4 regions of the Brachymonas sp. J145 genome follow, and region 1 is predicted to be linked to each of the others. Evidence: riboswitches for the same ligand, from Rfam matches in the RefSeq annotation. Region 1 holds a riboswitch; each other region holds the start of a gene.

Evidence for each region. Region 1 has a riboswitch for cobalamin ahead of V1261_RS10130 (TonB-dependent receptor plug domain-containing protein). Riboswitches for the same ligand answer to the same signal wherever they lie in the genome.
Region 2: it holds a riboswitch for cobalamin, as region 1 does, so the genes downstream of both, V1261_RS03670 (energy-coupling factor ABC transporter permease) here and V1261_RS10130 (TonB-dependent receptor plug domain-containing protein) in region 1, are expected to answer to the same signal.
Region 3: it holds a riboswitch for cobalamin, as region 1 does, so the genes downstream of both, V1261_RS06425 (bifunctional adenosylcobinamide kinase/adenosylcobinamide-phosphate guanylyltransferase) here and V1261_RS10130 (TonB-dependent receptor plug domain-containing protein) in region 1, are expected to answer to the same signal.
Region 4: it holds a riboswitch for cobalamin, as region 1 does, so the genes downstream of both, V1261_RS02175 (ribonucleoside-diphosphate reductase subunit alpha) here and V1261_RS10130 (TonB-dependent receptor plug domain-containing protein) in region 1, are expected to answer to the same signal.

What each region holds. Positions count from the first base shown of each region.
Region 1 is NZ_JAZDCI010000012.1:2,956-10,269, forward strand. Features, by position in the region: gene V1261_RS10115 (3-deoxy-7-phosphoheptulonate synthase) at 1-51, opposite strand, end outside; gene glnD ([protein-PII] uridylyltransferase) at 140-2,968, opposite strand; gene map (type I methionyl aminopeptidase) at 2,996-3,814, opposite strand; cobalamin riboswitch at 3,930-4,198, shown strand; gene V1261_RS10130 (TonB-dependent receptor plug domain-containing protein) at 4,343-6,382, shown strand; gene V1261_RS10135 (ABC transporter substrate-binding protein) at 6,389-7,288, shown strand; gene V1261_RS10140 (FecCD family ABC transporter permease) at 7,297-7,314, shown strand, end outside.
Region 2 is NZ_JAZDCI010000002.1:284,804-292,117, reverse strand. Features, by position in the region: gene V1261_RS03685 (precorrin-8X methylmutase) at 1-666, opposite strand, end outside; gene V1261_RS03680 (sirohydrochlorin chelatase) at 670-1,569, opposite strand; gene cobM (precorrin-4 C(11)-methyltransferase) at 1,566-2,390, opposite strand; gene V1261_RS03670 (energy-coupling factor ABC transporter permease) at 2,467-3,108, opposite strand; cobalamin riboswitch at 3,258-3,469, opposite strand; gene alaS (alanine--tRNA ligase) at 3,589-6,222, shown strand; gene V1261_RS03660 (hypothetical protein) at 6,351-7,079, shown strand; gene kdsB (3-deoxy-manno-octulosonate cytidylyltransferase) at 7,084-7,314, opposite strand, start outside.
Region 3 is NZ_JAZDCI010000005.1:47,136-54,449, forward strand. Features, by position in the region: gene hemN (oxygen-independent coproporphyrinogen III oxidase) at 1-249, shown strand, start outside; gene V1261_RS06405 (sulfite exporter TauE/SafE family protein) at 351-1,034, shown strand; gene V1261_RS06410 (sulfite exporter TauE/SafE family protein) at 1,129-1,953, opposite strand; gene V1261_RS06415 (cell division protein ZapA) at 2,273-2,617, opposite strand; gene V1261_RS06420 (DUF904 domain-containing protein) at 2,614-2,919, opposite strand; cobalamin riboswitch at 3,052-3,275, shown strand; gene V1261_RS06425 (bifunctional adenosylcobinamide kinase/adenosylcobinamide-phosphate guanylyltransferase) at 3,437-4,018, shown strand; gene cobO (cob(I)yrinic acid a,c-diamide adenosyltransferase) at 4,037-4,606, shown strand; gene bluB (5,6-dimethylbenzimidazole synthase) at 4,608-5,285, shown strand; gene bioB (biotin synthase BioB) at 5,362-6,417, shown strand; gene cbiB (adenosylcobinamide-phosphate synthase CbiB) at 6,470-7,314, shown strand, end outside.
Region 4 is NZ_JAZDCI010000001.1:454,898-462,211, forward strand. Features, by position in the region: gene V1261_RS02170 (ribonucleotide-diphosphate reductase subunit beta) at 1-133, opposite strand, end outside; gene V1261_RS02175 (ribonucleoside-diphosphate reductase subunit alpha) at 145-2,901, opposite strand; cobalamin riboswitch at 3,114-3,318, opposite strand; gene V1261_RS02180 (hypothetical protein) at 3,329-3,511, opposite strand; gene feoB (ferrous iron transport protein B) at 3,526-5,403, opposite strand; gene V1261_RS02190 (FeoA family protein) at 5,393-5,674, opposite strand; gene V1261_RS02195 (glutathione S-transferase family protein) at 5,768-6,382, opposite strand; gene purB (adenylosuccinate lyase) at 6,517-7,314, shown strand, end outside.

The DNA.
Region 1 (7,314 bases):
GCGCATGCGGGTATCGTCAATACGGGTGGTGTCGTGGGTGGTCTGGGTCATGTCGTCTCTATCCGTAGCTATAGTGTGGGTCTCGCCGCATTGTAGTCATGCCCGATGGCATATGTGTGCAATGCAGCAAACTCGGGCATCAGTTGGTATCGATTGCTGCCAGCAGCTGCTGCTCCAGTTCGGTCTGGAAGCGGGTCGAGGCCAGCGCCGGCGCATGGATCAGGAAGGTGTCTTCCACCCGTTCACCCATGGTCGAGACCTTGGCCAGTTCCAGCCCGATACCGTTGGCGGCCAGCACGCGCGTGATGCGGTAGAGCAGGCCGATGCGGTCGCTGGCATTGATCGTCAGCAGCCAGTTCTGGCCTTTTTCGTCGGGCGCCAGCTTCACATAGGGCGTGATCGGAAACTCCTTCACGCGGCGCGACAGGCGCGTGCGGCCGGGTTCGCGCAGCGGTTCGTGCTTTTCCAGCGCCTGCGCCAGCGAGTTTTCCACCATGGTGATGAACTCGCGGTAGTGCTCCGGCATGATGGTGGTCACCATCAGAAAGGTATCGAGCGCGCAGCCGTCGCTGGTGGTGTGCACGCGCGCATCCAGGATGCTGAACGAGCCACGCTCGAAAAAGCTGCAGATACGGGCAAACAGGTCCGGCTGATCCGGCGTGTAGACCATCACCTGCAGGCCTTCGCCATGCGGCGACAGGCGCGCCCGCACCACCGTCTTGCCTTCGCCGACCAAGTGGGCCAGATGGCGCGTGTGCCAGGCGATGTCGCCGCTTTCGTGGCGCATGAAGTAGCGTACGTCCAGCGTCTCCCACAGTTTCACATGGCTGTTGCGCGGCATGGAGTGGCGTGCCAGCTCGATCAGCGCTTCGCGCTTGCGTGCTTCCACCAGCGCATCGGCATCAGGGATATGGCCGCCGAGCACGCGCAGCGTGGCCTGGTACATCTGCTGCAGCAGCTTGCCTTTCCAGGCGTTCCAGACCTTCGGGCTGGTGCCGCGGATATCGGCCACGGTGAGCAGGTAGAGCGCCGTCAGGTAACGCTCGTTGCCCACCAGCCTGGCAAAGCGGGTGATCACTTCGGGATCGTTCAGGTCCTGTTTTTGCGAGACCTGGCTCATGGTCAGGTGTTCACGCACCAGGAAGGCGAGCAGCTCGGTGTCTTCCTGGCCGATGCCGTGTGTCTTGCAGAAACGGCGCATCTCGATTTCGCCCAGCACCGAATGGTCGCCACCGCGACCCTTGGCCACATCGTGGAACAGCGCCGCGGTGGACAGGATCCAGGGCGCATCCCAGCCTGCGGCCAGCTGCGAACACAGTGGGTATTCGTGCGCGTGTTCGGCCTTGAAAAAGCGCCGCACGTTGCGCACCACCATCAGGATGTGCTGGTCCACCGTGTAGACATGGAACAGGTCGTGCTGCATCTGGCCAACGATCTTGCGGAACACCCACAGGTAGCGGCCCAGCACCGAGGTCTGGTTCATCTGGCGCAGCGCCTGCGTCACGCCGCTGGGGGCCTGCAGGATCTGCAGGAACTGCTGGCGGTTCACCGGATCGCGGCGGAAGGCGCTGTCCATCAGCACGCGCGCGTTGTACAGCGCACGCAGCGTACGTGCCGACAGGCCCTGGATGCCGACTTCGCGCTGCAGTACCAGAAAGGTCTCCAGGATCGCGTGCGGCTGGCGCTGGTAGATGTCATCGGTAGCAACATCGAGCAGGCCGTCGGTATCAAAAAAGCGCTCGTTGATCTTGCGGCGCGGACGATCGATCTGGCGCGGCAGGTAGTCCAGCCGCGTCAGTGCGGTGCTGGCGACCGGGTTGACCACGTCCTGCTGCTGCAGCGGCGAAGATTCTTCGGCAGCGGCTGCGGCCTTGTCCTGCTGGCGCTGCTGCAGCGCGCGCATGGCTTCGGTCACCGGTGCCGGGTCGTAATCGTAGGTGTGGCCGCTGTCGCGCAGGCGCTCGGCAATGTTCAGCAGCAGGATCTGGTTGAGCTGCACCACCGCCTTGGCGGTCCAGTAGTAGTGGCGCATCAGCGCTTCGCTCGGACGGATCGGGTTGCGCTGCGGACCGGTGCGCGTGGTGCGTGGCTGGCTGGTGTAGCCGAGTTGTTCGGCCACGCTGGTCTGCACGTCAAACAGCAGGCGATCCTCGTGGCGGCGCGCCACCAGGTGCAGCTGGCTGCGGATCATGCCGAGCATGGCATAGGTACGCTTGATCTGGCGTGCCTCGTAATCGGTCAGCAGCCCGCTTTGCGAGATGCTGTCCCAGCTGTTGCCATAGCCGGCCGCCTTGGCCACCCAGAGCAGGATGTGCAGATCGCGCAGGCCGCCGGGCGATTCCTTGCAGTTGGGTTCGAGCGAGTAGGGCGTGTTGTCATACTTGGCGTGGCGCTGGCGCATTTCCAGCGTCTTGGCCAGGTAGAAGGCGTAGGGCTGCATCACGCTGTCATAGGCGGCGCTGAGCTGCTGGAACAGCTTGCGCGAGCCGGTGATGTAGCGCCGCTCCAGCAGCGCGGTCTGGATCGTGATGTCGGCCTGCGATTCGCGGATGCATTCCTGCAGCGTGCGCACACTGGAGCCGATCTGCAGGCCCACGTCCCAGCAGCAGCTGACAAAGTGCTCCACGCGCTCCTTCAGGTCTGCATCCTGCTCCAGGTCCGCGCCGTCGGGCAGCAGGATCAGCACGTCGACATCGGAATGCGGCGAGAGTTCGGCGCGGCCATAGCCGCCCACCGCCGCCAGCAGCAGGCCGCCGCGCTGCAGCCCATGTGCGCGCCACAGCGTGGACAGCATGCGGTCGGTCAGGCGCGTGAGCTTGCGCCACAGCGTATGCACGCTGCGCAAGGCACGCAGCTTGCGTCCGGCGTTGGTCGAGAACGCCGCAAACAGCGCCTCCTTGTCCTGCTGGTAGCCGGTACGCAGACTGGCCAGGGTTTCCGGGGAGAGAGGGGCGAGGGTCTGCGGCATGCGGATCAGCGGGTGAACGTTACGGAATCAGGTCTTGGTCGAGCTGATGAAATCCGGCAGCGCCGGCATGCCGGGCGATACCGTCAGCACCTCGTAGCCGGTCTCGGTGACGACCAGGGTGTGTTCGTACTGCGCCGACAGGGATCGATCCTTGGTCACGATGGCCCAGCCGTCCGGACCCTGCTTGATCTCACGGCGGCCGGCGTTGACCATCGGCTCGATGGTGAAGATCATGCCGGGCTGCAGCTCTTCGAGCGTGCCGGGCTTGCCGTAGTGCAGCACTTGCGGCTCGGTGTGGAACTCCTGGCCGGTGCCGTGGCCGCAGAACTCGCGCACCACGCTGTAGCCATGGCCTTCCACGTGCTGCTGGATCGCATGACCGATATCGCCCAGGCGCGCGCCCGGCTTGACCTGCTGGATGCCGATCCACATCGATTCGTAGGTGACGCGCAACAGGCGAGTGACAAAGGGCTGTACCGCCGATTCACCACCGACGATGAACATGCGGCTGCTATCGCCGTGCCAGCCGTTGGTGGTCGGCGTGACGTCGATGTTGACGATATCGCCTTTCTTCAGCGGCTTTTCGTTCGGGATGCCGTGGCAGACCTGGTGGTTGACCGAGGTGCAGATCGACTTGGGGTAGGGCGTATGGCCGGGCGGGGCATAGTTCAGCGGTGCCGACACCGAACCGCGCGAGGTGGTGTATTCGGCGCACAGGCGATCCAGCTCGTTGGTGGTCACGCCGGGCACGACAAACGGCGCGATGTAGTCGAGCAGCTCGGCGGCAAAGCGGCCGGCAACGCGCATGTGTTCGATTTCTTCGGGGGTATGGATCTTGATGCTCATGGGCGCAATTATCCTAGGAATGCGAGCCTGTCGCAGGCAGCGGGGAATGTCGGGCTGGCGCAACAAGCGGACAAACCGGCACTTTGCATTTACAATCCGATACTTGCCGGCGCCATGCCGGCGCCAAGACCCAGGTGCCTGTGATGCCGGAAGCGATGAATCCGGCTGGCAGGTTAAACGGGAACCGGGTGCGTGCGCCAGCCGCACAATGCCCGGACTGCCCCCGCAACGGTAAGCGAGTGTGGGTGCATCAGGCCATGCAACAGGCATGGCAGCCACTGCCGGCTTGGGCAGCGTCGTGCAAGGCGGCGCCGGTTCAAGCAGTGGGAAGGCGATGCATCAAGACTTGCGAGTCCGGATACCGGCCTGTGTTTGACCAAGCTGCCATGACAGGGTGATGGCGGCGCAAACCTGGCCGTCTGCGGGGTAGCAGACATGGCGGTAGGGCGGTGTGCCGGCAATGCGGGCACCCGGCCACGACAACCGACGCGTCGCATGCAGCACGGCCAACTGATACGAGAACTGGCCTTGAAACTCCATCCCCATTCCATTCGCCTGGCAGGTCTGCTGATCTGCCTGACTCCGGTTGCCGCTGCCGTGGCAGAAACTGTCCAGCCCGATGCCGTCGAGCCGGCACTGCAAGTGGCTGCTGCCGGCCCCCAGGACGAACCCTATCGCGTGGTCGTCACCGGAGCACGTGCGCCCATGCCGCTCAAGGACACACCGCAGCGTATCGAGGTGGTGACGCGCCAGGAAATCGAGCGCGTGCCGCACCGTGAACTGGCCGACCTGCTGGGCAAGACGACCAATGTCGACATCAAGCGTTATCCCGGCATGAGCGGTTCGGTTGGCATGCGCGGCTTTACGCCGAGCTCGCCCATGACCGGCGAGAGCATGCAGACGCTGGTGCTGCAAAACGGCATTCCGGCTGTGCACAACAACATCAGCTTCATGCCGGTGAATGGCGTGTCGCGCGTCGAGGTCATGAAAGGCCCGGCATCTTCGCTCTATGGCTCGCAGGCCATGGCCGGCGTGATCAACGTGATTCCGGTCCGCCGTACCGACGAGATCCAGGGCGGTGTGGGCGTGTCTGCCGGCAACCATGACCTGCGCCAGGTCGATGCCAATATCGGCGGCGCCATCAGTGAGAATCTGAACTTTGACTATTTTGGCAACTGGGAAAAGCGCGGCAATTACCAGGACGGCAATGGCCAGACCATGGAGTTCAGCGGTTACAAGCAGCACAGCCACGGCCTGCGCCTGGGTGCCGAACTGGCACCGGGCTGGACACTGGATGCGCGTGCCGACCTGTTCCGTGCCGATGACGTGCAGAACCCCGGCCCCGATCCGGAGATCAAGCAGTTCGAGACCAGCAAGGATGCCAGCCGTGACCTCTACAGCCTGACGCTGCAGGGCGAAGCCGGCAACCATGCGTTGACCGCCGCGGCCTACACCGGCAAGGAAAACTACATCAACTACGACCTGCAAGCGGACCGCAGCCTGGCGCAATCCTATGATTCGCGCATCAAGTGGCACGGCCTGCAGCTGAAGGATGCCTGGGACTGGGCCGATGGCTACAAGCTGGTGTTTGGCTACGACTACAACCAGACCGAAGCCAGCGCGCGCAGCGGCACGCCGCCGTGGACCTTCTCGTATAACCCGGACAGTAAGCTGAAGACGCATGGCCTGTATGCGCAACAGAACATCAGTCTGAACGAAGGCCAGACCAATCTGTACGTGGGTGGCCGTTACGACCGCATCACCATGTCCACGCTGCCGACCGACGGTCTGGGCAACGTGACGCAAAGCCGTGATTTCAGCCAGTTCAGCCCGAGCGCCGGCATCAAGCACGAAGTGTCGCCGGGTATCTCCCTGCATGCCTCGGCGGGCAAGGGCTTCAGTGCGCCCAGCGCCTGGAAGCTGTCCGGCGAATACTCCGGCAGCGACTGGAAAGTTGACTCGGCCGGTAACTGGTACCCGGTGCCGATCACCTACGTCGGTAACGCCAATCTGGATCCGGAAAGCAGCACCAGCGTCGATGCCGGTATCGGTATCGAACGCGAGAACTGGAACGCCGACCTGACGCTGTACCACACGCGCATCCAGGACAAGATCGTCGCCTATGACGTCAGCCCGGGCCTGAAGAGCTGGCGCAACGCTGACGAGGCGCGCATGCGCGGCGTGGAGCTGGTCGGCAACTGGCAGTTCAGCCCGAACCTGCGCCTGGATCTGGGCTACACGCACAGCTTCCGCAGCGAGCAGCGCAATGGCAACGTCTGGTCGCCGCTGGAGTACGTGCCCAAGAACACCGCGCGCGCCGCGCTGGTGGGGGACTGGGACAAGTTGCATGCACGCCTGGGTGCCCGCTACAACGGCAAGAGCTGGAAGTCCAAGGCGGAGCGCGGCGGCTACACCCTGTGGGACATGAGCCTGGGCTACGCCATCGACAAGCGCCAGACCGTCAGCCTGAGCGTGGACAACCTGTTTGACCGCTACTATGAGGAAGTCCATAACTACAACATGCCCGGCCGCGAAATCCGCCTGGGCTACCGCTGGGACTTCAAGTAATTGACCATGCCCGTCCGCCCGCTGCGCCGCCCCACGCTACGCCACGCCTTGCGCTGGCTGGCCGCTGGTTGCGTGGCGGCGGCGCTGGCCGGCTGCCAGCCCGAACCGCCACAGACGGCAGCTACGGCGGTGGCCAGCCAGCAGGCCCAGCGCATCGTCTCGCTGAATCTCTGCACCGACCAGCTGCTGCTGCAACTGGTGGAACCGGGCCGTATCGCGGCACTGAGCAAGCTCTCGCATGATCCCGGCCTGTCGGTGCTGGAGCCGCAGGCGCGCGCACTGCCCATCGTGCGCGGTGATGCCGAAGAGGTGCTGCTGCTCAAACCCGATCTGGTACTGGTGGGCCGCTACACGACACGCTACACCACGCAGATGCTGCGTGACCTGGGCATTCCGGTGCTGGAAGTGCCACTGGCCAGCAGCCTGGCCGAGGTGCAGCAGCAGATCACGCTGGTGGCTGATGCGGTCGGCGAGGCCGACAAGGGCAGGGCGCTGGTGCAGGCGCTGCAGCAGCAACAGCAGCAGCTGCAACAGGCAGCGCAGCAGCAATCCGCGCCATGGCCGGTAGCGGCCGAGCGCAGCTGGCAAGGCTACAGCACCGGCCAGGGCACGCTGATGAACGAATTGATCGAACTGGCCGGTTACCGCAATGCCGGCGTCGAGGCTGGCCTGAGCGGCTATGGCTATCTGCCGCTGGAACGGCTGGTCGCCACCCATCCGGACCTGATGCTCACGCCTGATTACGCCAGCGACATGCCAAGCGTGGTGCCACGTGACCAGCTGCATCCGGCGCTGCAGCACACGGTACTCGAGAGCCTGACCCTGCAGACCCGCACCACTATCTGCGGCGGTCCCTGGAGCCTGGACACGGCGGCGCGCATGGCGCAGCAGCGCCAGGACCGATAATCGCTGCCATGACTGTTTCCGATTTT
Region 2 (7,314 bases), on a different contig from region 1:
CTTTTGTTGCGCTTCGGCCAGCGCCAGCAGCGCATGCAGTGCGGCTACCACCAGCGTCGAGCCACCCTTGCGGCCATCGATCACGATCCAGGGCACGCTATCCAGCCCGGCCATCAGCGCCTTGCTTTCGGCGGCGCTGACAAAACCGACCGGCATGCCGACCACCAGCGCCGGACGCACGCCGTCCTCGCGGATCAGCCGCACCAGCTCGATCAGCGCCGTCGGCGCATTGCCGATGCCGATGATCGCGCCATCCAGCAGGCCGAGCCGCTGCGCCTTGCGCATCGCCTGCACCGCACGCGTCGTGTCCTCGGCGCGCGCCTGCGCGATCACGTCGGCATCGCTGATGAACTGGTGGGTCATCATGCCGAAGTGCGCCAGTCGCGGCTTCGACAGACCGACGCAGATCATCTCCACATCGGCCACGATGGGCGTGCCGCCGCGCAGCATGGCCTGCAGGCCGGCGCGCACCGCATCGGGATGGAAACGCGTCAGGCCGTTGAAATCGAAATCCGCGTTGGCGTGGATCATGCGCCGCACGATCGGCCACTGCTGCGGCGTGTAGCCATGCGGGCCGACTTCCTGGTCGATGATGGCAAAGCTGTCGTGCTCGATCGCCTGGCCGGCGCGCGTCAGCTGTTCGGTGATGGTGTTGACGGTAGACATGGTTCAGTGCGCGGTTTCGGCGTGAGCATGCGCATGCCCGTGGTGGTGATCGTGATGGGCGTGTTCGTGCGCATGGTCGTGCCCGTGATGGTGGTGCGGCACATGGCCGCTGACGTCGTAGCGCACCGTGGCATGCGGTGCACCGCGCTGCCAGCGCTCCACGCGCTGTTCCAGCAGCGCAAAGATCTCCGGCTCGAAGCCCAGGTAATGGCCCAGCGCGAAACGGATCTGCGGGTACTGCACACGCAGGTGCTGCAGCTGGCGCTGGATGCGCTTGACCAGCGTGCCGGTGTAGAGGTAGTAGGGCAGGATCACGACCTGCGTCATGCCCAGAATGACCTGGCGCTGCACCGCACGCTCCAGCCGCGGATGGGTGATGCCGGTAAAGGCCACGTCCACCAGCTCGTGCTGCGCGCTTTCCCAGAGCCAGCGCGCCAGCTTGGCGACTTCACCGTTGGCCCGGCAGTCGCTGGAGCCGCGCCCCAGCAGGATCACGCCGGTGTTGCGCGGATCCGGCATGTCCAGCCGTTGCATGCATTGGCGCAGCTGGCGCTGCAGCATGGCCAACGCCGCCTCGCCGGCACCCAGATGCGGTGCGTAATCGAACTGCACCTGTGGATGGCGCAGCCGAGCCTGCTCAATGGCGTAGGGGATATCGCCTTTCACATGGCCGGCGGCGTTGAGGATCAGCGGCAGCACCAGCAGTTTGCCGTTACCGGCCTGTGCCAGCCGGGCCGCGCGGTCCAGCCCGGTGTCCAGCAGCACCTCGGCAAACTCGATAAAGCACAGTTCGATGTGCCAGCCGGGCTGGCGTTGCCGCCACTGTTGTGCAAATTGTTCGATTTCGGCATTGCCATCGGCATCGCGCGAGCCGTGGCCGACCAGCAGCAGGGTGGTTGTCATGTCGGGGTCTCCGGGGAAGCGGGTGCCGGCGCACTGGCGCGGCGAAAACGGTGGCTGAAGCTGGCGTCGTACAGCTTCGACTTGGCCAGTTCCGGCCAGTGGCGCGCACCCAGTGCCGGGCTGGCAATGACCATGCTCTGGCTGACGACACCGGCCTCGCGGCAGATGTCCTTGATCGTGGCCAGCGTACCGCGCAGGATTTTTTCCTCGCCTGGCCAGCTCGCCTTGTGCACCACCAGCATCGGCGCGTCTTCCGGCCAGCCGGCGGCGCGCAGCTCGGATTGCAAGGTGTGCAGCAGCGTGATCGACAGGTAGATGCAAAGCGTGCAGCGGTGCGCCGCCAGCTCGCGCAGGCTTTCGCCCTCGGGCATCGGCGTGCGGCCGGCAATGCGGGTCAGGATCACGGTCTGCGTGACTTCGGGCAGGGTGAAACTCTCCACCGCCGTGGCCGCGCTCGCCATGGCCGAGGTCACGCCCGGTACCACCAGTACCGGCACGCCGGCGGTATCGAGGGGCTGCACCATCTCGATCAGCGTGCCGTAGAGTGAAGGATCGCCGGTCTGCAAGCGCACCACGGTGGCGTGCTGCCGGGCCTGCGCGATCAGCCAGGCGCAGATCTGCTCCAGCGTCATGTCCTTGCTGTCGGCAATCGTGCAGCCGGGCGGTGCCCAGCGCGTGGCAGCTTCGCTGACCAGCGAGCCGGCATAGAGAATGGCGCCGGCCCGGGCGATCAGGTCGCGGCCCTTGATCGTGAGCAGTTCCGGGTCGCCAGGGCCGGCACCGACGAAGCAGACCTGGCCCGGGGTAGGGGGAGTTGGCATGGGAAATATCCGTCAACAGGGCATGCCGCAGCCCGGCCTGTAGCAACAGGCCGGCCAGAAAGCGGCAATCAGGGAATCAGGCGGTAGTGGTGGTGACGCGTTCGTCCAGGCACAGGCGTGCCCAGTTGCTGTCACGGAACAGGCTGGCCAGGCGCAGCACGGCCAGCGTCACCAGCGGCTCCAGCAGCACCAGCGCCATGTAGGAGGCGGCAAACTGCGCCCAGTGGGCGAGCGGCGTGGCTTGCTCGCCCAGCAGCAGCCAGAAGCCGACCATCAGCGTCACGCCGGCGTAGAACAGCGCATCCAGCTTGACGATATTGGCCACGCTGAACTGGCGGCCAATGCGCTGGCCAATGCCGTAGTGCACCACGGCCAGCGGCACCATCAGCGACAGCGCGTTCACTGCCAGGTGCACCAGATCCTGCGGATCAAACAGCAGACCCTGCAGCAGCAGGCCAAAGGCAAAGCCGAACAGCGTCGGCACGAAACCCAGCAGCAGGTAGATCGGCATGGCGCCGACAAAGTGCAACTCGGAGGCCCCGACCGGCATGTGGAACAGCTGCATGAACAGCGAGAAGAAGCTGGCGGCCAGCAGGGTGCGCAGCAGCAGCGTGGGCTGCTTCAGCAGGCGCGGGGCGTAGGCCAGCAGCATGCCGCTGGCGGCAATGGTGGCAAAAGAGAGCTTGGTGGCGGCAAGAATGCCGGGTTCGATGTGCATGGTTTCCTCCTGATGCATCGCCTTGACGAGAGTTGCCAGCGGGGCTGGCAGACTGTCTGTCACAGTCGTGATGAAGGAGGGGAGAGAGGCACGCAAGACGCGGGGACGCGCACGTGCACTGCCGCCCGCATCGCCCACCGCAACGCTGACAAACCTGGATCGCGCAGGCCGGTCTCCGGGCTTGTCAGTGTCGTGTGACGGCCTGCAGCACCTTCCCGGTTCAAGGACCAGTGGCGTGTTGCGGCAGGCTTGGCTGACATACCGTTGCGGGGGCAGCACTGGACTGGGCCGAAGCCGTACCAGTTTCCCGTTTCATCCTGTGGCATTGCAGCCGCAGGACACCTGTGCGTGACTGGCATTATAGGCTGCTCCCGCGGCATGCAACAGAATGCAGCGACACCTATAATCTGGACAGCGATTTTTTCACTTTTACCAGCCGCCCCAGCCGGGTGGCACGCAAGCATGACTTCCCCCCAGAAAATGACGGTTGCGGAAATCCGCAAGAGCTTCCTCGACTTCTTTGCCAGCAAGGGCCACACGGTAGTGCCTTCCAGCCCGCTGGTGCCGGGCAATGACCCGACGCTGATGTTCACCAACTCTGGCATGGTGCAGTTCAAGGAGGTGTTCCTGGGCACGGACAAGCGCCCCTACGTGCGCGCGGCCAGCGTACAGGCCTGCCTGCGTGCCGGTGGCAAGCACAACGACCTGGAAAACGTCGGCTACACCGCACGCCACCACACCTTCTTCGAGATGCTGGGCAACTGGTCGTTTGGCGACTACTTCAAGAAGGAAAGCATCCAGTGGGGCTGGGAGCTGCTGACGCAGGTCTACGGCCTGCCGGCAGAACGCCTGCTGGCCACCGTCTACCAGGACGACGATGAAGCCTACGACATCTGGAAGAACGTCATCGGCCTGCCGGCAGAGCGCATCATCCGCATCGGTGACAACAAGGGTGGCAAGTACAAGTCGGACAACTTCTGGATGATGGCTGATACCGGTCCCTGCGGCCCGTGCTCCGAGATCTTCTACGACCACGGCGACCATATCCCCGGCGGCCCTCCGGGCAGCCCGGACGAGGACGGCGACCGTTTCATCGAGATCTGGAACCACGTGTTCATGCAGTTCGAGATGCACGAGGACGGCAGCCTGACGCCGCTGCCGGCTCCCTGCGTCGATACCGGCATGGGCCTGGAGCGCATCGCCGCCATCATGCAGCACGTGCACAGCAACTACGAGATCGACCTGTTCGATGCCCTGATCCGCGCCGCCGCGCGCGAAACCGGCTGCGCTGACCTGGCCAACCCCTCGCTCAAGGTCATTGCCGACCACATCCGCGCCACCGCCTTCCTGGTCAGCGATGGTGTGCTGCCCGGCAACGAGGGCCGCAGCTACGTGCAGCGCCGCATCATCCGCCGCGCCATCCGCCACGGCTACAAGCTGGGCCAGAAGACGCCGTTCTTCCACAAGCTGGTGCCGGTGCTGGTCGAGCTCATGGGCGATGCCTACCCGCGCCTGCGCGAACAGCAGCGGCTGATCACCGATGCGCTGCGTACCGAGGAAGAGCGCTTCTTCGAGACGCTGGAAAAAGGCATGGAGATCCTGGACGACGCCCTGATCGCCGGCCGCCGCGAACTGCCCGGCCATGTCGCCTTCAAGCTGCACGATACCTACGGCTTCCCGCTGGATCTGACGCAGGACGTCTGCCGCGAGCGCGGCGTCACGGTCGATGAAGCCGGCTTTGACGAAGCCATGCAGGAGCAGAAGGACACTGCGCGCGCTGCCGGCAAGTTCAAGATGGGCAAGCTGCTGGATTACCAGGGTGCGGCCAGCACCTTTACCGGTTACGACACCCTGACGGGCCAGGCCACGGTGCAGGCGCTCTACGCCGATGGCGAACCGGTGCAGCAGCTGGAAGAAGGCCAGGCCGGCGTGGTGGTACTCGACGTCACCCCGTTCTACGCCGAAAGCGGCGGCCAGGTCGGTGACCAGGGCGTGCTCGCTACCGTTAACACCGCTGGCGAAGCCGATTTCCGCGGCGCCTTCCGTGTCGAGGACACGCTGAAGGTCAAGACCGATGTGCCCGGCCACCACGGCGTCATGACCGAAGGCAAGCTGCAGGTTGGCGACCGCGTGCTGGCACAGGTCAACCCGGCGCTGCGTGAAGCCACCATGCGCAACCACAGCGTCACCCACATCATGCACAAGGCGCTGCGCGAAGTGCTGGGCAGCCACGTGCAGCAGAAGGGTTCGCTGGTCAACGCCGAGCGCACCCGCTTCGACTTTGCCCACAACGCGCCGCTGACTGACGAGCAGATCGCCGCTATCGAGGCCAAGGTCAACGCCGAGATCCTGACCAACACCGACACCCAGGCGCGCCTGATGGACATGGACGCTGCACGCGAGACCGGCGCCATGATGCTGTTCGGCGAAAAATATGGCGATGAAGTCCGCGTGCTGGATATCGGCAGCTCGGTCGAGCTGTGCGGCGGCACCCATGTGCACCGCACCGGCGATATCGGCCTGTTCAAGATCGTCGCTGAAGGCGGTGTCGCCTCCGGCGTGCGCCGCGTCGAGGCCGTCACCGGCCAGAACGCGCTGGCCTACCTGCAGGATCTGGAAAGGACTGTCGAACACGCTGCCGGAGCGCTGAAGACGCCGCCGGCCGAGCTGCTGGGCCGCATCAGCCAGGTGCAAGACCAGGTCAAGACGCTGGAGAAGGAAATCGCCGCGCTCAAGGGCAAGCTGGCCTCCAGCCAGGGCGACGAGCTGGCCAACAGCGCGGTCGAGGTCAAGGGCATCCGCGTGCTGGCCGCCCAGCTCGATGGTGCCGATGCCAAGACCCTGCGCGAGACCATGGACAAGCTCAAGGACAAGCTGAAGACCGCCGCCATCGTGCTGGCCGCGGTCGATGGCGACAAGGTGCAGTTGGCCGCCGGTGTCACCAAGGACAGCATCGGCAAGATCAAGGCCGGCGAGCTGGTCAACTTTGTCGCCAGCCAGGTCGGTGGCAAGGGGGGCGGCAAGCCCGACATGGCGATGGCCGGCGGTACCAACCCGGCTGGCCTGCAGGCAGCGCTGGAGAGCGTGGCCGGCTGGGTCGGCGAGCGCGCCTGACCCTGCGGCGTCAGGCACAGGCTGCGGCCTGGTCTGACAGCCTGACTGCGCCGTGCATGGCATGATGCCTGCACACGGGGGCGACCGGTTTCCGGTCGCCTTTTTCGTTTGTCACTCGGGGATCGTGCATGCGCAGCTTTATCGACTTCAGTTCCTGGCAGGGCTTTCTCGGCACCATCATCAGCCTGCTGGTGATGACGCTGCTGATGATCGGCATCCGGCTGGTGTTCATGCAGACCATCCAGCGCAAGCGCGAACGCGAGAACCGCCAGATCAACGAACGCTTGCGCACCCTGATTGCCGCCTACAAGACGCTGGGCGGCTCGTTTACCGGTGACCTGACGGTCGATCCGCGCCACAAACGCGAACAGGATGCGGTGCAGGCAGCTGCGCCGCAGGCCGTCCGCAGCGAGCTGGATCTGGTCGAGGAGCTGCAAGATCACGAGTGGGGCCCGGTGCCGGACACGATTGCCGAACGCCGGCGTCGCACGCGTGATGCGGTCGAGGCGGCGCTGTCCGACATCATCCTGCTGGGCACGGAAGAACAGGTGCGGCTGGCGGCCAAGGCGGCGCAGGACATGGTCGATGGCCGGCCAGTGCGGCTGGCTGCGCTGGTGCATTCGCTGCGTACCTTTATCCGATCGGCACTGTATCTGGAAGATATTCCGGCCGATGTGCGGGTGCCCGATCAGGGGCCGGTACGTCCGGGCAGTGGCCCGGGTGGCGGTCGCGCTGGTGCCGGAGCGGGCAATGCCCGTGGCGGTGGCGGCGGAGGAGGTGGCGCAGGCGGCGCGGCAGCCGGCGGTGGTGCCGGCATGGGCATGGGGATGGCCATGGGCGGCCGCGAGGACCGCTGAGGCCTCAGCCCGCCAGCAGGGCGCGCACGCGCTCCAGGTCTTCCGGCGTATCGACACCGGTACCGGGCGCATCGGGCGTGATGTGCACGGCAATGCGGTGGCCGTGCCAGAGCGCACGCAGCTGCTCCAGCGATTCGCAGGTCTCGATCGGGGCCTGCGGTAGCGTCGGGAACTGGCGCAGGAAGCCGGCGCGATAGGCGTAGATGCCGATATGGCGCAGCGGCTGCGGCTCGAC
Region 3 (7,314 bases), on a different contig from region 1:
ATCATGTGCCAGGGCGAGTTGCGCTTTGAAGCGATTGAGCAGGCTTACCCGGAGATCCGTTTCCGCGAATACTTTGCACGGGAACTGGAAATGCTCCAGGAGAAGGAGCGCGAAGGCATGGTACAGCTGACCGATCAGGGCCTGACGGTGACGGCGCAGGGCTGGTATTTTGTGCGCGGCATTGCCATGCTGTTTGACAAATACCTGCAGGATGCGCGTTCAGCGACCAAATTCTCTAAAATCATCTGATACCTGCCACGGGGGTAGGATCAGGGCATGCGCTGCGAGGCAGCTGGCGTGCCAGCAACAGGCCTGTCGGCAGTTCTGGCAGGCCGGATGAGGATACGTTCATGCAGACTTCGATGGCGATCACGGCCCTGCTGATGGGTTTGGCAGGGGGGCCGCATTGCATTGCCATGTGCGGTGCCGCCTGTGCCGGCATTGGCTATACGGCTGGAGAACAGCAGCGACAGCAGACCACGGCGATGGGCCTGTTCCAGCTCGGACGAGTGATCGGCTATGCGACGCTGGGCGCCGTGGCCGCCGCCACGATCCAGGCGCTGGGCTGGCTGACGACGCAGAGCGCTGCCTTGCGTCCGGTCTGGACCATGGTGCATATTGCCGCGCTGCTGCTGGGCCTGGTGCTGCTGGTACAGGCACGCCAGCCGGCCTGGCTGGAGCGCTCGGCGCGGCGCGTCTGGGACAAGGTGAAGACCTTGCAGCGCAAGGGCGGCGTGGCTGGCCCGGTGCTCGTCGGCATGCTATGGGCGCTGCTGCCTTGTGGCCTGCTGTATTCGGCGCTGATGGTGGCCGCCCTGACGGGTGAGCCGCTGCAGGGCGCTGCCGTGATGGCGCTGTTCGTGCTGGGCACCAGCGTGTCGCTGATGGCCGGTCCCTGGCTGCTGTTGCGCCTGCATCACCTGGGTTGGGCCAATGGCCAGTGGGGCGTGCGCCTGGCTGGTCTGGCACTGGCCGTGAGCGCCGGTATTGCGTTGTATCTGGGTCTGGTACATGACCAGGCACCCTGGTGCTGATGGCCTGATCGCAGCGACGGCAGACGCTGTCTGCCCTGAAAAACCAAAGGCCTGCAATGCGTTGCAGGCCTTTGTTGTTGGCGCTGGAGGACGCTTAGCCGCCGAGCAGCTGCATGCCCTTGACCAGCATGCTGATCGCCAGGCCGGTGAGGATCAGGGCGAACACGCGCTTCAGCGTCTTGACCGGCAAGGCGTGGGCGGTACGGGCACCGACGGGAGCCATCAGCACGCTGCAGGAAGCGATGCAGACCAGCGCCGGCAGCCAGACATAGCCGATGGAATAGGCCGGCAGGTTGGGCGCGTTCCAGCCGCTGATGATGTAGCCGATGACGTTGAAGATGGCGATCGGAAAGCCGAGCGCGGAGCTGGTGGCCACGGCATTGTGGATCGGCACGTTGTGCCAGGCCATAAAGGGCACGCTGAGGAAGCCACCCCCGGCACCGAGCAGGCCGGACAGAAAGCCGATGACGCCACCGGCGGCTACCTGGCCACCCGGACCAGGCATCTGGCGCGTGGGCTTGGGTTTGCGGTCCAGGAACATCTGGCCACCGGCAAAGATCACCAGCACGCCGAAGATGATGGATAGCCAGGCGCCCTTGAGCAGGGCAAACACGCCGATGCTGACGACCAGCGCGCCGATCATGATGCCGGGCGCGATGCCCTTGACCAGATCCCAGCGCACCTTGCCGTGCTTGTGGTGGGCACGCACCGAGGAAATAGAGGTAAAGATGATGGTGGCCATGGAGGTGGCAATGGCCATCTTGACAGCAAGCTGGCTGTCCACGCCGCGGCTGGTCAGGATCCAGGTGATGAAAGGCACCAGCACCATGCCGCCACCTACACCCAGCAAACCCGCCATGAAGCCACCCAGCAGACCCAGCATGGCGAGCTGGGCAATCGTAATCGGTTCCAGAATCATGGGCTGGAATTGTAAACGTTGGGGGTGGGGGAGTGCGTCGTGGGGAGATAAGGGTCTGCAGCATGCCATGACCGTCATCCTGAACGGAAGGGTTCAGGTGGGCGAGGGCAGCGAGGCCGTGGGTTCATCTGACGCGAGATGATCACGCTGGCCAGGCGATTTACCAAGCCCGGGCTCCAGGAGCATTGGTTCAAGGAAATATAAAGCCATGACCGCTGCAGACGAGCCCATTGTAGGCCGAACCTGTCTGTCTGGGGTGTCAGCTTTGTAAAAATGCCGACATATTTCACGCGGCCCGTGCCGGGGCCGCGCGCCTTGCTCAGATCAGGCGGCCGTCCTCGGCCAGCGCCTCGTCGATGCGCGCCATCAGGGTCTGCAGGCGGGCCTGGGCTTGCAGCTGTTCCTCGCTCGGGGCGCCGTCTTCGGCGAGCGGCAGTGCCAGCGGCATGGCCTGGGCCTGCTGTTCCTGCTGGATGATGTCGAAGGCCAGGTTGAGCGCGGCCAGCACGGCGATGCGTTCCCGCGCGCGGAGCTTGCCGGCATCGCGGATACGGCACATGGCGGCATCGACACGTGCCACGGCTTCGTGCATCTGGGTTTCGGAGTCTTCGGGGCAGGCCAGCACATAGGCCTGACCCATGATGGATTTTTCAAGTTGCTTCATGCTTGGTCCTTGGCAGCTTCGTCATCGACCGAATCGTGCAGGCCCCAGGCGGCCAAAGGGGCCGAGCTGCTTGCCTGCAGCGGCTGCGCCGGATCGACCGACTGCAGGCGCGTCAGCAGCACGTCCACGCGCGAGCGGGCGGCCGCCAGGCGGGACTTGAGCGAGTCGCGCTCCTGGGTGACTTCCTGCAGCTGCTGTTGCAGCAGGCTGTTGGTCTTTTGCAGCTCCTGGTAGCGCAGCAGCATGCGTTCCATGCGGTCAGCCACATGGTCGAGGGAAATCGGGGGGACAGGAGTAGTCATGGCACCGAATGGCATGAAAAAGATGTGCGGGCAAGCCGAGCTAGACCCTTCATTGTAGATGATGCAACCCGGCTTGTCGGCGGCGCGCCGGGAGCCGTAGCCGGTCTGCCGGGTTTTGCCTGCGTTTGCTTTTACAATGGACGGATTGCTGGTGCCCCGGCGGCCATTCCGGCCAGGGGCTTCAACGGGAAGCAGGAGGAGGGCCAGGGGCCTGTCCGCAGCCTGCGCTGCCCCCGCAACGGTGAACGGCGTCGCTCCCTGGGCGACAGCCATTGCGCAAATGCCACTGGCTACGGCCGGGAAGGTGCCAATGGCCTGCCGTCAGCCCGGAGACCGGCCAGCAAGGGGGTGTGGCCGCTGTGCCAGCACCATGTCGGATGCCGCGGCGGGGTGGACTGCAGGCGTCTGTAAGTACACACATTTCTCTCATGCCCTGGCTGGCTTTCCCTGATCCTGTTGCACGCATCCGCTTGCAGCCCTGCAGCAGCATGTCCGTGCCCGCACAGGAGGCTTCGGCATGAGCGCGCACCACGAACTGATTCTGGGCGGCCAGAAATCGGGCAAGACCGTGCGTGCCGAGCAACTGGCGGCGCAGTGGCTGGCGACGGATGCTGCGCACCGGGCGCTCTACCTGGCCACGGCCCGGCCCTGGGATGCCGAGATGCAGACGCGCATCGTGCGCCACCAGCAGGAGCGTGCACGCCGCGTACCCGGCATGGAGACGCTGCAGATGCCAGAAGGCAGTCGCAGCCTGCCGGTGGTGGAGCTGCTGCAGCAGCATGCATCGCCCGATACCGCGATCGTGCTGGATTGCCTGACGCTGTGGCTGACGCAGCAGCTGATGCCGCTGGATGGCGATTCGGCCAATGCGGTGCAGGCCGAGCAGGCGATCCACCAGCTGTTGCAGGCGCTGCGCGAGTATCCCGGCCCGCTGTATATCGTGAGTAATGAAATTGGCCTGGGCGTGATTCCGCTGGGACGCGAGACGCGTGCCTTTGTGGATAGCCTGGGCAGCCTGAACCAGCGCGTGGCTGCGGATTGCAGCCATGTCACGCTGATGGCGGCAGGCCTGCCGCTGATCCTGAAATCGACCGACTAGCATCGCAAGGAGCTGACCATGCAAATCGAAGAACCCCCCAAGGACAAGCCCTACGAGACGCCGGAAGGCGAGCGTCGTGGCCTGCTGATCATCAATACCGGCGATGGCAAGGGCAAGAGCACGGCGGCCTTTGGCCTGGCACTGCGCGCCAGCGGCCGTGGCAAGGACGTGAAGATCTACCAGTTCATGAAGGTGCCGAGCGCGCGCTTTGGCGAGCACCGCAGCTTCGAGAAGCTCGGCGTTCCGGTAGAAGGCCTGGGCGATGGTTTCAGCTGGAAGAGTCAGGACCTGGAGCGTTCGGCGCAGCTGGCGCGTGAAGGCTGGGAAAAGGCCAAGGCCTCGATCCTGAGCGGCGAACATTTCCTGGTGGTGTGTGACGAGATCACCTATCCGCTGGTGTATGGCTGGGTGGATCTGCAGGATGTGCTGGAGACACTGCGCAATCGCCCGAAAGAGGTGCACGTGTGCCTGACTGGCCGCCGTTGCCCGCAGGAGATTGTGGATCTGGCCGATACCGTGACCGAGATGCGTCCGATCAAGCATGCGTTTGATGCCGGCATTCCGGCACAACGTGGCATCGAGGACTGAGTTGACTGATTCAGCCGCATTTGCCTACCCGGACGCCGAGCGCGAGGTGGTCTACCGCGTGATCGCGCAGCGGCGCGACATGCGCCACTTCCTGCCTGGCTGCACGGTGGAGCCGGAGGTGCTGCAGCGCCTGCTGCAGGCGGCGCACTGGGGCCCGAGCGTGGGTTTCATGCAGCCCTGGCGCTTTATCCGCATCAGCAGCCGCACACTGCGTGAGCAGCTGCATGCCTGTGTCGAGCGTGAGCGCATCGAAACGGCACGCGCGCTCGGCCAGCGTGAAGAAGAGTTCATGAAGCTCAAGGTCGAAGGCCTGCTGGAAGCGGCCGAAGTGCTGGCCGTGTGCCTGGCGGATGGCCGTGAACAGCACGTGTTTGGCCGCCGTACCATGCCCTATATGGATATTGCCTCGGTTGCCTGTGCACTGCAGAATATGTGGCTGGCGGCACGGGCCGAAGGGCTGGGCGTGGGCTGGGTCTCCTTGTTTGATCCGGATGAGTTGGCGCAGTTGTTGCAGCTGCCGCCCGGTGCCAGTCCGCTGGCACTGGTTTGCCTGGGTCCGGTGCCGGCTTTCTATGACGAACCGATGCTGCAGCAGGAGCGCTGGGCCCAGCGCATGCCGCTGGCCGATGTGGTGTTCGAAAATGGCTGGGGACAGCCGGAAACCGGCTTGCCGCTGTAAGATGCGGACGTTTTACCCGCCTGGAACACGATTTTCATAATTATTAATTTTATATAGACAGACAACAGGAGCCACCATGCTGGACGCACCCACCACTACCCATAACCCTTCCAGCTGCCACGGCACGGCCGAGCAGAGCGTGCATTTCTGTACGCCGCGCAGCCAGCAGCCGCAGCCGGCCAGTACCAACCGCTGGGCGGTCGAGGACATCGAGGCGCTGTTTGCGCTGCCGCTGCCGGAGCTGATGTTCCGTGCCCAGCAGGTGCACCGCGAACATTTCGACCCGGCCGAGGTGGAATTCGCCACGCTGCTGTCGATCAAGACCGGTGGCTGCCCGGAGGATTGCGGCTACTGCCCGCAGTCGGTGCACCACGAGACCCCGGTCGAGGCGACCAAGCTGATGGAAGCCGATGCCGTGCGTGAAGCGGCGCTGAAGGCCAAGGCGGCCGGTGCCACGCGTTTCTGCATGGGCGCAGCCTGGCGCGCGCCCAAGGACCGCGACATCGAGAATGTGGTGACGCTGATCAAGACGGTGAAGGAAGTCGGTCTGGAAGCCTGCTGCACGCTGGGCATGCTGACGAAAGAGCACGCGGTCGAGCTGAAGGAAGCCGGCCTGGACTACTACAACCACAACCTGGACACCGCGCCCGAGAACTACGGCAACATCATCACCACGCGTGACTATCAGGATCGCCTGGACACGCTGGAGAATGTGCGCAACGTCGGCGTGAGCGTGTGCAGCGGCGGCATCATCGGCATGGGCGAGAACCGTCGCCAGCGCGCCGAGCTGATTGGCCAGCTGGCCAACCTGCATCCGCACTACCCGGACAGCGTGCCGATCAACAACCTGGTGAAGGTGGAAGGCACGCCGCTGGCCGAGGTGGACGATATCGATCCGCTGGAGTTCGTGCGCATGATCGCGGTGGCACGCATCACCATGCCGGAGGCGCGCGTGCGCCTGTCGGCGGGGCGCACCGCCATGGCCGACACCATGCAGGCGATGTGCTTCATGGCCGGTGCCAACTCGATCTTCTATGGCGAGAAGCTGCTGACCACCGGCAACCCGGACGTGGAAGCCGACATGCAGCTGATCGAGCGCCTCGGCATGCGCGCCGGCAAGCAGCAGGCCTGATCGGCACGATGCAGGATCAGGCGTGCCCTGAGCCCGCCGGGAGCAGGGCATGATGCCGGAGTGGCTGGCCAGCCAGGTGCTGGCCGTACTGGTGGCCTGGTTGATCGACCTGTGGTTGGGCGAACCCTCGCCGCGCTGGCATCCGGTGGTCTGGATCGGTCGCTACCTGCAGCGCGCCGGTGACTGGCTGCAGGCTGATGCGCGCGCAGAAGGCGATGACTGGCGCGTGTTCTGGCGCGGCGCCGCGGCCTGGGGGCTGGGAGCTGGCGTGGTCGTGCTGCTGGCGCTGCTGGTGCAGCTGCTGCTTTCGTGGCTGCCCTGGACCTGGACTGGCGTGTTGCTGGGCGTGCTGCTGAAGCCGCTATTTTCCTGGCGCATGCTGGCTGACGAGGTGGCGGCGGTGGAAACCGCGCTGGCGCAGTCCTTGCACGATGGCCAGCAGCAGCTGGCGCGCATCGTCAGCCGTGACGTGACGGTGCTGGATGCGGTGCAGGTGCGCGAAAGTGCGCTGGAAAGCCTGTCGGAAAACCTCAATGATTCGGTGATTGCGCCGCTGTTCTGGTTCCTGTTGCTGGGATTGCCGGGGGCGGCGCTGTTTCGTTTTGCCGATACGGCTGACTCCATGTGGGGCTATCGCGGCGTCTATCGCGGCAAGCGCTGGGAATGGGCCGGCAAGTGGGCGGCGAAGGTGGATGATTGGCTGGCCTGGCTGCCGGCGCGCCTGACCGGCATCGGCCTGTTGCTGGCGGCCTGGCCGCGCCGCTTGCGCTTGTCGGCCTTGCGCCAGCAGGCGGCGCAGACGCCATCGCCCAATAGCGGCTGGCCGATGGCGGCCCTGGCGCTGGCGCTGGATGTGCAGCTGCGCAAGCCCGGCGTCTATACCCTGCATGCTGATGG
Region 4 (7,314 bases), on a different contig from region 1:
CGGGCGCAGCTGCTGCGCTTGTAGCGGGTGCAGGTGCCGCGGTGGCCGGCATGGGCTGGCGTGCAGGGGGGGTCTGGGTCGGCAGTTCCCAGTCATCGAATCGGAAGGCAGTCATCTCGCTGGTCTCGCTCATGTCATCAAGGCTTACTGGCAGGCTTCGCAGCCGGGATCGTCCAGGCTGCACAGGGCCGGACCACCGGTGCTGGCACTGCGGCTGGCGTTATCAGGCACGCTGGTCTTTTCGGCCTGGCTGGCCCCCAGCGTGCGCAGGTAGTAGGTGGTCTTCAGGCCGCGCTGCCAGGCCAGGCGGTACAGCTCGTCCAGCTTGCGACCAGAGGGCTGCGCCAGGTACAGGTTGAGCGATTGCGCCTGGTCGATCCACTTCTGGCGGCGCGCAGCGGCTTCCACCAGCCAGACCGGATCAATCTCGAAGGCGGTGGCGTAACGCTCGCGCACATCCTGCGGCACGCGCTCGATGCGCGCCAGTGCACCATCGAAATACTTCAGGTCATCCACCATCACCTCATCCCACAGGCCGAGCGCCTTCAGGTCCTGCACCAGCGCCGCATTGACCACGGTGAACTCGCCCGACAGATTGGATTTGACGTACAGGTTCTGGTAGGCCGGCTCGATGCTGGCCGAGACGCCGACGATGTTGGAAATGGTGGCAGTAGGCGCAATCGCCACGCAATTGGAGTTGCGCATGCCATGTTGCGCGATGCGCTGTTTCAGCGCCTCCCAGTCCAGCGTGCTGCTACGGTCCACTAGCACCGCTTCGCCGCGGCCGGCCTCCAGCAGCGCGATCGACTCGTGCGGCAGCACGCCCTGCTGCCACAGGCTACCCTGGAAGCTGGAATAGCAGCCGCGCTCGCGCGCCAGTTCGGTCGAGGCCAGATAGGCCTGGTAGCAGACCATTTCCATGCTGCGATCGGCAAAGGCCACGGCCTCGTCCGAGGCATAGGGCAGGCCCAGCGTGTACAGGCAATCGGCAAAGCCCATGATGCCCAGCCCGACCGGGCGATGACGCAGGTTGGCATTGCGCGCCTTGGGCGTGGCGTAGTAGTTGAGATCGATCACGTTGTCGAGCATGCGCATCGCCGTGCGGATGGTGCGCGCCAGCTTGTCCTGGTCCAGCGCGCCATCGCGCAGGTGCGCCGGCAGGTTGACCGAGCCCAGGTTGCAGACCGCGGTTTCGCTGTCGGAGGTGTTGAGCGTGATCTCGGTGCACAGGTTGGACGAGTGCACCACGCCGGCATGCTGCTGCGGCGAGCGCAGGTTGCAGGCATCCTTGAAGGTGATCCAGGGATGGCCGGTCTCGAACAGCATGGTCAGCATCTTGCGCCACAGCTGCTGTGCCGGCAGGCGCTTGAACCGGCGGATCTGGCCGGCATCGGCCTGCGCCTCGTAGGCGATGTAGGCCTCGGCAAAGGCCTGGCCGGTCTTCCCGTGCAGATCGGGCACCTCATCCGGCGAGAACAGCGTCCAGTCGGCACCGGCCTGCATGCGCTGCATGAACAGGTCGGGAATCCAGTTGGCGGTGTTCATGTCGTGCGTGCGGCGGCGCTCGTCGCCGGTGTTCTTGCGCAGGTCGAGGAAGTCCTCGATGTCCAGGTGCCAGGTTTCCAGATAGGCACAGACGGCGCCCTTGCGCTTGCCGCCCTGGTTGACCGCTACGGCGGTGTCGTTCACCACCTTGAGGAAAGGGATCACGCCCTGGCTCTCTCCGTTGGTGCCGCGGATGCGGCTGCCGAGCGCACGCACCGGCGTCCAGTCATTGCCCAGGCCACCGGCAAATTTCTGCAGCAGCGCGTTGTCCCTGATCGAGCCGAAAATGCTGCCGAGGTCATCCTCCACCGTGGTCAGGTAGCACGATGACAGCTGCGGATGGCGCGTGCCGCTGTTGAACAGCGTCGGCGTGGAGCACATGAAGTCGAAGCTGGACAGCAGCTCATAGAACTCGAGCGCACGCACTTCGCGGTCGATCTCGTTGAGCGCCAGACCCATCGCCACGCGCATGAAGAACAGCTGCGGCGTCTCGATGCGGCGACCCTCGATGTGGAGGAAATAGCGGTCGTACAGGGTTTGCAGGCCCAGGTAGCGGAACTGGCCATCGCGCTCGCAGCGCAAGGCTGCTGCCAGCCGCTCCAGGTCGAAATCAGCCAGACGCGGATCCAGCAGCTGCGCATCAATGCCGCGGGCAATGCCTTGTGCAAAGTAGCCTGCCTGGCTTGCTGCGGCATCCTGCGGCAGCACCGCTTCGCCGATCACCTCTGCAATCAGCTGCGCCAACAGCAGGCGCGCCGTGGCAAAGTCGTAATCCGGGTCCTGCTCGATCAGGGTACGTGCGGCCAGGATCAGCGCCTGCTGCACATCAGCCTGCGGGATGCCGTCGTACAGGTTCTGCAGCGCCTGCTCCAGGATGCGCTGCGCCGAAACGCCCTCGCCCAGGCCATGGCAGGCAGCTTCGCACTGCGCCAGCAGCGCGGCGGTATCAAGCGGCTGGCGCTCGCCCTGCACCAGCACATGCAGCAGCGGCACGGCTTCGCTGCCAGCCTGCGCCGCACGTTCGGCAGCGCGGCGTTCGCGGTAGAGCACATAGGCGCGTGCCACATCGTGCTCGCCGGAACGCATCAGCGCCAGTTCGACCTGGTCCTGGATGTTCTCGATGTGTACCGTGCCGCCATCGGGCAGGCGCCGCGTGAGCGAGCGCACCACGGTATCGGTCAGTTGCGCCACCAGGTCACGGATGCGCGAGGAGGCGCTGCCCTGGCTGCCTTCCACCGCCAGAAAGGCCTTGGTCAGCGCCACGGCGATCTTGTCGGGCTGGAAGGCGACCACATCGCCGTTGCGCCGGATCACCTGCATCGCGGCTATGGACAGGGTACGTTGTTCGTTCAGCATGCTCGGGCTCCCGCTGGAAATGCAGGACAGGGCATCCGACGCAGGTCAGCGGCTGCCGGGAACGCGGAACAGGAAGTCAGGCTGGCTGGCATGCCCGGTCTCCGCATCGGCAGGCGCAGACAGGCATCTCCGGCGCGCACGCCGGGCAACAGAAGGCAGCAAGGAATACATGCATGATCGGCCTCATGTCAGGGACACCCCGCCCCAATGGAAAAAAGCTTGGTATCGCGGCAGGTCTTCTGACTCACGGCCTGACGCGTTGACCTGCCTTCCCGGACGCATCCAGTGGCATGAGCGGACAACGCAAACCGATTACAGCTGCGGGGGCAGTTACCGAATTCGGGTGCAAGACCCGGCACGGTATTCCCATTTTCACCCGTTGCGACGCAACGGGAACCGACGATCAGGACAGTCTAGCACAGCAGGCTCAGTGGCAGCTGCCACCACCCGATCGCTTGTGCGGGCATTGGCCGCAGGCGCTGCTGGTACTGCTGCCACAGCCACCAGCCTGGCCACCCAGACGCTCGCGCCAGCGCCCGGGCATCAGTCGCCAGACGGCGTAGAGCGCCGCCAGCACGACAATCACGCCCACGATCAGGTCTTGCCACATGGCGAATCCTCCGGTCAGCCGCCCAGCGCCAGGGCCAGACGGTAGGTGATGTAGCTGGCGGCATAGGCCAGCGCGAACATGTAGGCCAGCATGATCCAGACATGCTTCCAGCCGTGCGTCTCGCGGCGCACCATGGCCAGCGTGGACAGGCACTGCGGCGCAAACACGAACCAGACCAGCAGCGACAGGCCGGTCGCCAGCGACCACTGGCCGGCCAGCAGCGTCTGCAGCTGGGCGCTCACGCCCTCCTCGCTGCCGGACAGGGCATAGACTGTGCCCAGCGCCCCCACCACGACCTCGCGCGCGGCCATGCCCGGCACCAGGGCGATGCTGATCTGCCAGTTGAAGCCGATGGGCGCAAACAGCAGCTCCAGCCCGCGACCGAGCATGCCGGCCAGGCTATATTCGATCGCCGGAGCCGTGGCCCCGGGCGGCGGTGCCGGGTAGCTGGACAGGAACCAGAGCACGATGCTCATCGCCAGGATGATGGTGCCGACTCGACGCAGGAAAATCCAGGCGCGCTCCTGCAGTCCCAGCAGCAGGTTGCGCAGATTCGGCCAGCGGTAGGCCGGCAATTCCATCAGCAGCGGTGAAAAATCCTGCCGGCTGCGCCAGCGCTTGGCGATCCAGGCCACCAGCATGGCCGAGACAATGCCGAACAGGTAGAGCCCGAACAGCACCAGCCCCTGCAGGTTGAACAGGCCCAGCACCTTGCGCGTCGGGATGAAGGCGGCGATCAGCAGCGTGTACACCGGCAGCCGTGCCGAGCAGGTCATCAGCGGGGCAATCATGATGGTGACCAGGCGATCACGCCAGTTGCCGATGGTGCGCGTGGCCATGATGCCGGGCACGGCACAAGCAAAGCTGGACAGCAGCGGGATGAAGGAGCGCCCGGACAGGCCGACCTTGCCCATGAGACGATCGAGCAGGAAGGCGGCACGCGGCAGGTAGCCGGAATCTTCCAGCGCCAGGATAAACAGGAACAGGAACAAGATCTGCGGCAGGAACACCAGCACGCCGCCGGCACCGGCAATCACGCCATCGGCCAGCAGGCTGCGCAAGGCACCGTCCGGCAGGCTGGCATGGATCCAGCTGCCGAGCGCCTCGGTACCGGCCAGGATCAGCTCCATCGGCCAGGCGGCCCAGCTGAACACCGCCTGGAACACCAGGAACAGGATCAGCGCCAGCAGCAGCGGTCCGGTCACCGGGTGCAGCACCACGCGATCCAGCCGGTCGGTCAGCTCCAGCTTGCGCGTGTGCGAGCGCACCGAGATATCCATCAGCCGGCGCACCTCGGCCTGCAGCGCGAGCACGCCATGCGCGCCGGATTCTGCCGCTGCCCTGGCCACAGGAACTGGCGGCAGCGGCTGGTCCAGCGCAGCCAGGATCTCGTGCGCGCCGCCGGCCTGCACGCCTACGGCATACACCACCGGGATGCCGAGTTCACGCGACAAGGCGGCATGGTCGATCTCGATGCCGCTTCGCACCAGCATGTCGGACAGGTTGAGCACCAGCAGCATCGGCAGGCCGAGCTGGCGTGCCTGCAGCACCAGCTGCAGGCTCAGGCGCAGGTTGGTGGCATCGGCGACGCAGATCAGCAGATCGGGCAAGGGCTCATCGCTTTGGCCGGTGACGACATCGCGCGTGACGGCTTCATCAGCCGAGGCGGCGTGCAGGCTGTAGGTACCGGGCAGGTCCAGCACGAACACGCTGCGGCCTTGCGGCGTGAGCGCGATACCCTCCTTGCGCTCCACCGTGACGCCGGCGTAGTTGGCGACTTTCTGGCGGCTGCCGGTGAGCAGGTTGAACAGCGCGGTCTTGCCGCAATTCGGGTTGCCAAGCAGCGCCACGCGCTGCGGCAGCGTAGCCGCTGCGATGCGCTCAGCGGGCATCATCAGCTCCTGCCGCCACGCGGATGCGCTCGGCCTCGTAACGGCGCAGCGCAAAGGTGGTGTGGCCGACACGCACCGCCAGCGGTTCACGGCCCGGCCAGCCGGCGGCGGTGATGCGCACCTGCTCGCCCGGCACGAAACCGATTTCCATCAGGCGCAGCATGAGTTCGTCTTCGCGGCCCTGCGCATCGGGCAGCACGCCGCGCACGGTCGCCCAGCGTCCGGTTGTCAGCTCGGACAGGGGCAGGTCGGGTTCGGGGGAGGAGGACATGGTGGTGTGTCGATTATCAGATGAGAATGATAATCGACAACCGAATTCAAGTCTTGATGCGGATCAAGCCCGTGGCAGCTAAGGCCGATGGATTCAGGCCGGGACGGTGTCGATAAAGCTCTGGCGCTGCTCCAGGCGGGACTGCAGTTCGGCCAGGTTGGCGTGGCGGCTGCGCCAGTCGATCTCGGGGAAGCGCAAATCCAGCCAGCCCAGCGTGCAGCCAACGGCGATATCGGCCAGCGAGAACTGGTTGCCGTAGCAGAACGGGCGATCTCCCAGCAGGCGGCTCATTTCAGCCAGGCCGGCATCGACCTTGAGCAGCTGGTGATCGATCCAGGCCTGGCAGCGCTGTGCCTCGCTGCGGCCGGAGAAGATGTTTTCCAGGCGCGCCAGGATGGCAGCGTCGAGCACGCCATCGGTCAGGGCTTCCCAGCAGCGTACCTGCAGGCGCTCGCGCTCCTCGGAGGGCAGCAGCTTGCAGACCGGGCTGAGCGTGTCCAGGTAATGGCAGATCACGCGCGAATCGTAGACCGCTTCACCCGTCTTGAGCAGCAGCACCGGAATCTTGCGCAACGGGTTGTGCTCCCCGATGGACGTATCGGCCAGCCAGACGTTTTCGAGCTCGAACTCGTAAGGCAGCATTTTTTCGGCCAGCACCACGCGTACCTTGCGTACGTAAGGGCTGGCCAGGGATCCGATGAGTTTCATGTGACAGGACGGCCGACATATGGCCAAGTGAAACGGTGTACTATTCTAGCCCCAGCAGGGAGATGTCGCTTATCCACCACTGGAATTTGACCCCTTCATGCTGCACTGCAACAAAAACAGCCGGACGCCGTAAAATGGACGACATGCAATCACTCGACCTCTCCCCCGTCACCGCGGTATCACCCCTCGATGGGCGTTATGCCGCCAAGCTCCGTCCCCTGCGCTCCAGCATGAGCGAATACGGCTACATGCGCGCCCGCGTGCAGGTGGAAGTGGCCTGGTTCATCGCGCTGAGCGATGCCGGCATGGAACAGTTCAAACCCCTGACGGCCGGTGCACGCAAGTACCTGCTGGATCTGGTGAAGGACTTCTCCGTCGATGACGCACGCGCCATCAAGGACATCGAGAAGACCACCAACCACGACGTGAAGGCGGTCGAGTACTGGATCAAGGGCAAGTTCGATGGCCGCCCCGAGCTGGAAAGCGCCTCCGAATTCGTGCACTTCTCCTGCACCAGCGAAGACATCAACAACACCAGCCACGCGCTGCAACTCAAGGCCTGCCGCGACCAGGTGCTGCTGCCGGGCCTGGACGCGATCTGCAACACCCTGCGCGACATGGCGCAGAAGTTTGCCGAAGTGCCGATGCTGAGCCGCACGCACGGCCAGACCGCCAGCCCGACCACCGTCGGCAAGGAAATCGCCAACGTGCTGGTACGCCTGGACAAGACGCGCCAGGCGATTGCCGCCGTGCCGTTGATGGCCAAGATGAACGGCGCCGTCGGCAACTACAACGCCCACCTGAGCGCCGCCCCGGATATCGACTGGGAAGCCTTCAGCAAGAACGTGGTCGAGACGCCCGAGCCGCTCGGCCTGGGCCTGACTTTCCAGCCCTACAGCATCCAGATCGAGCCGCACGACTACATGGCCGAG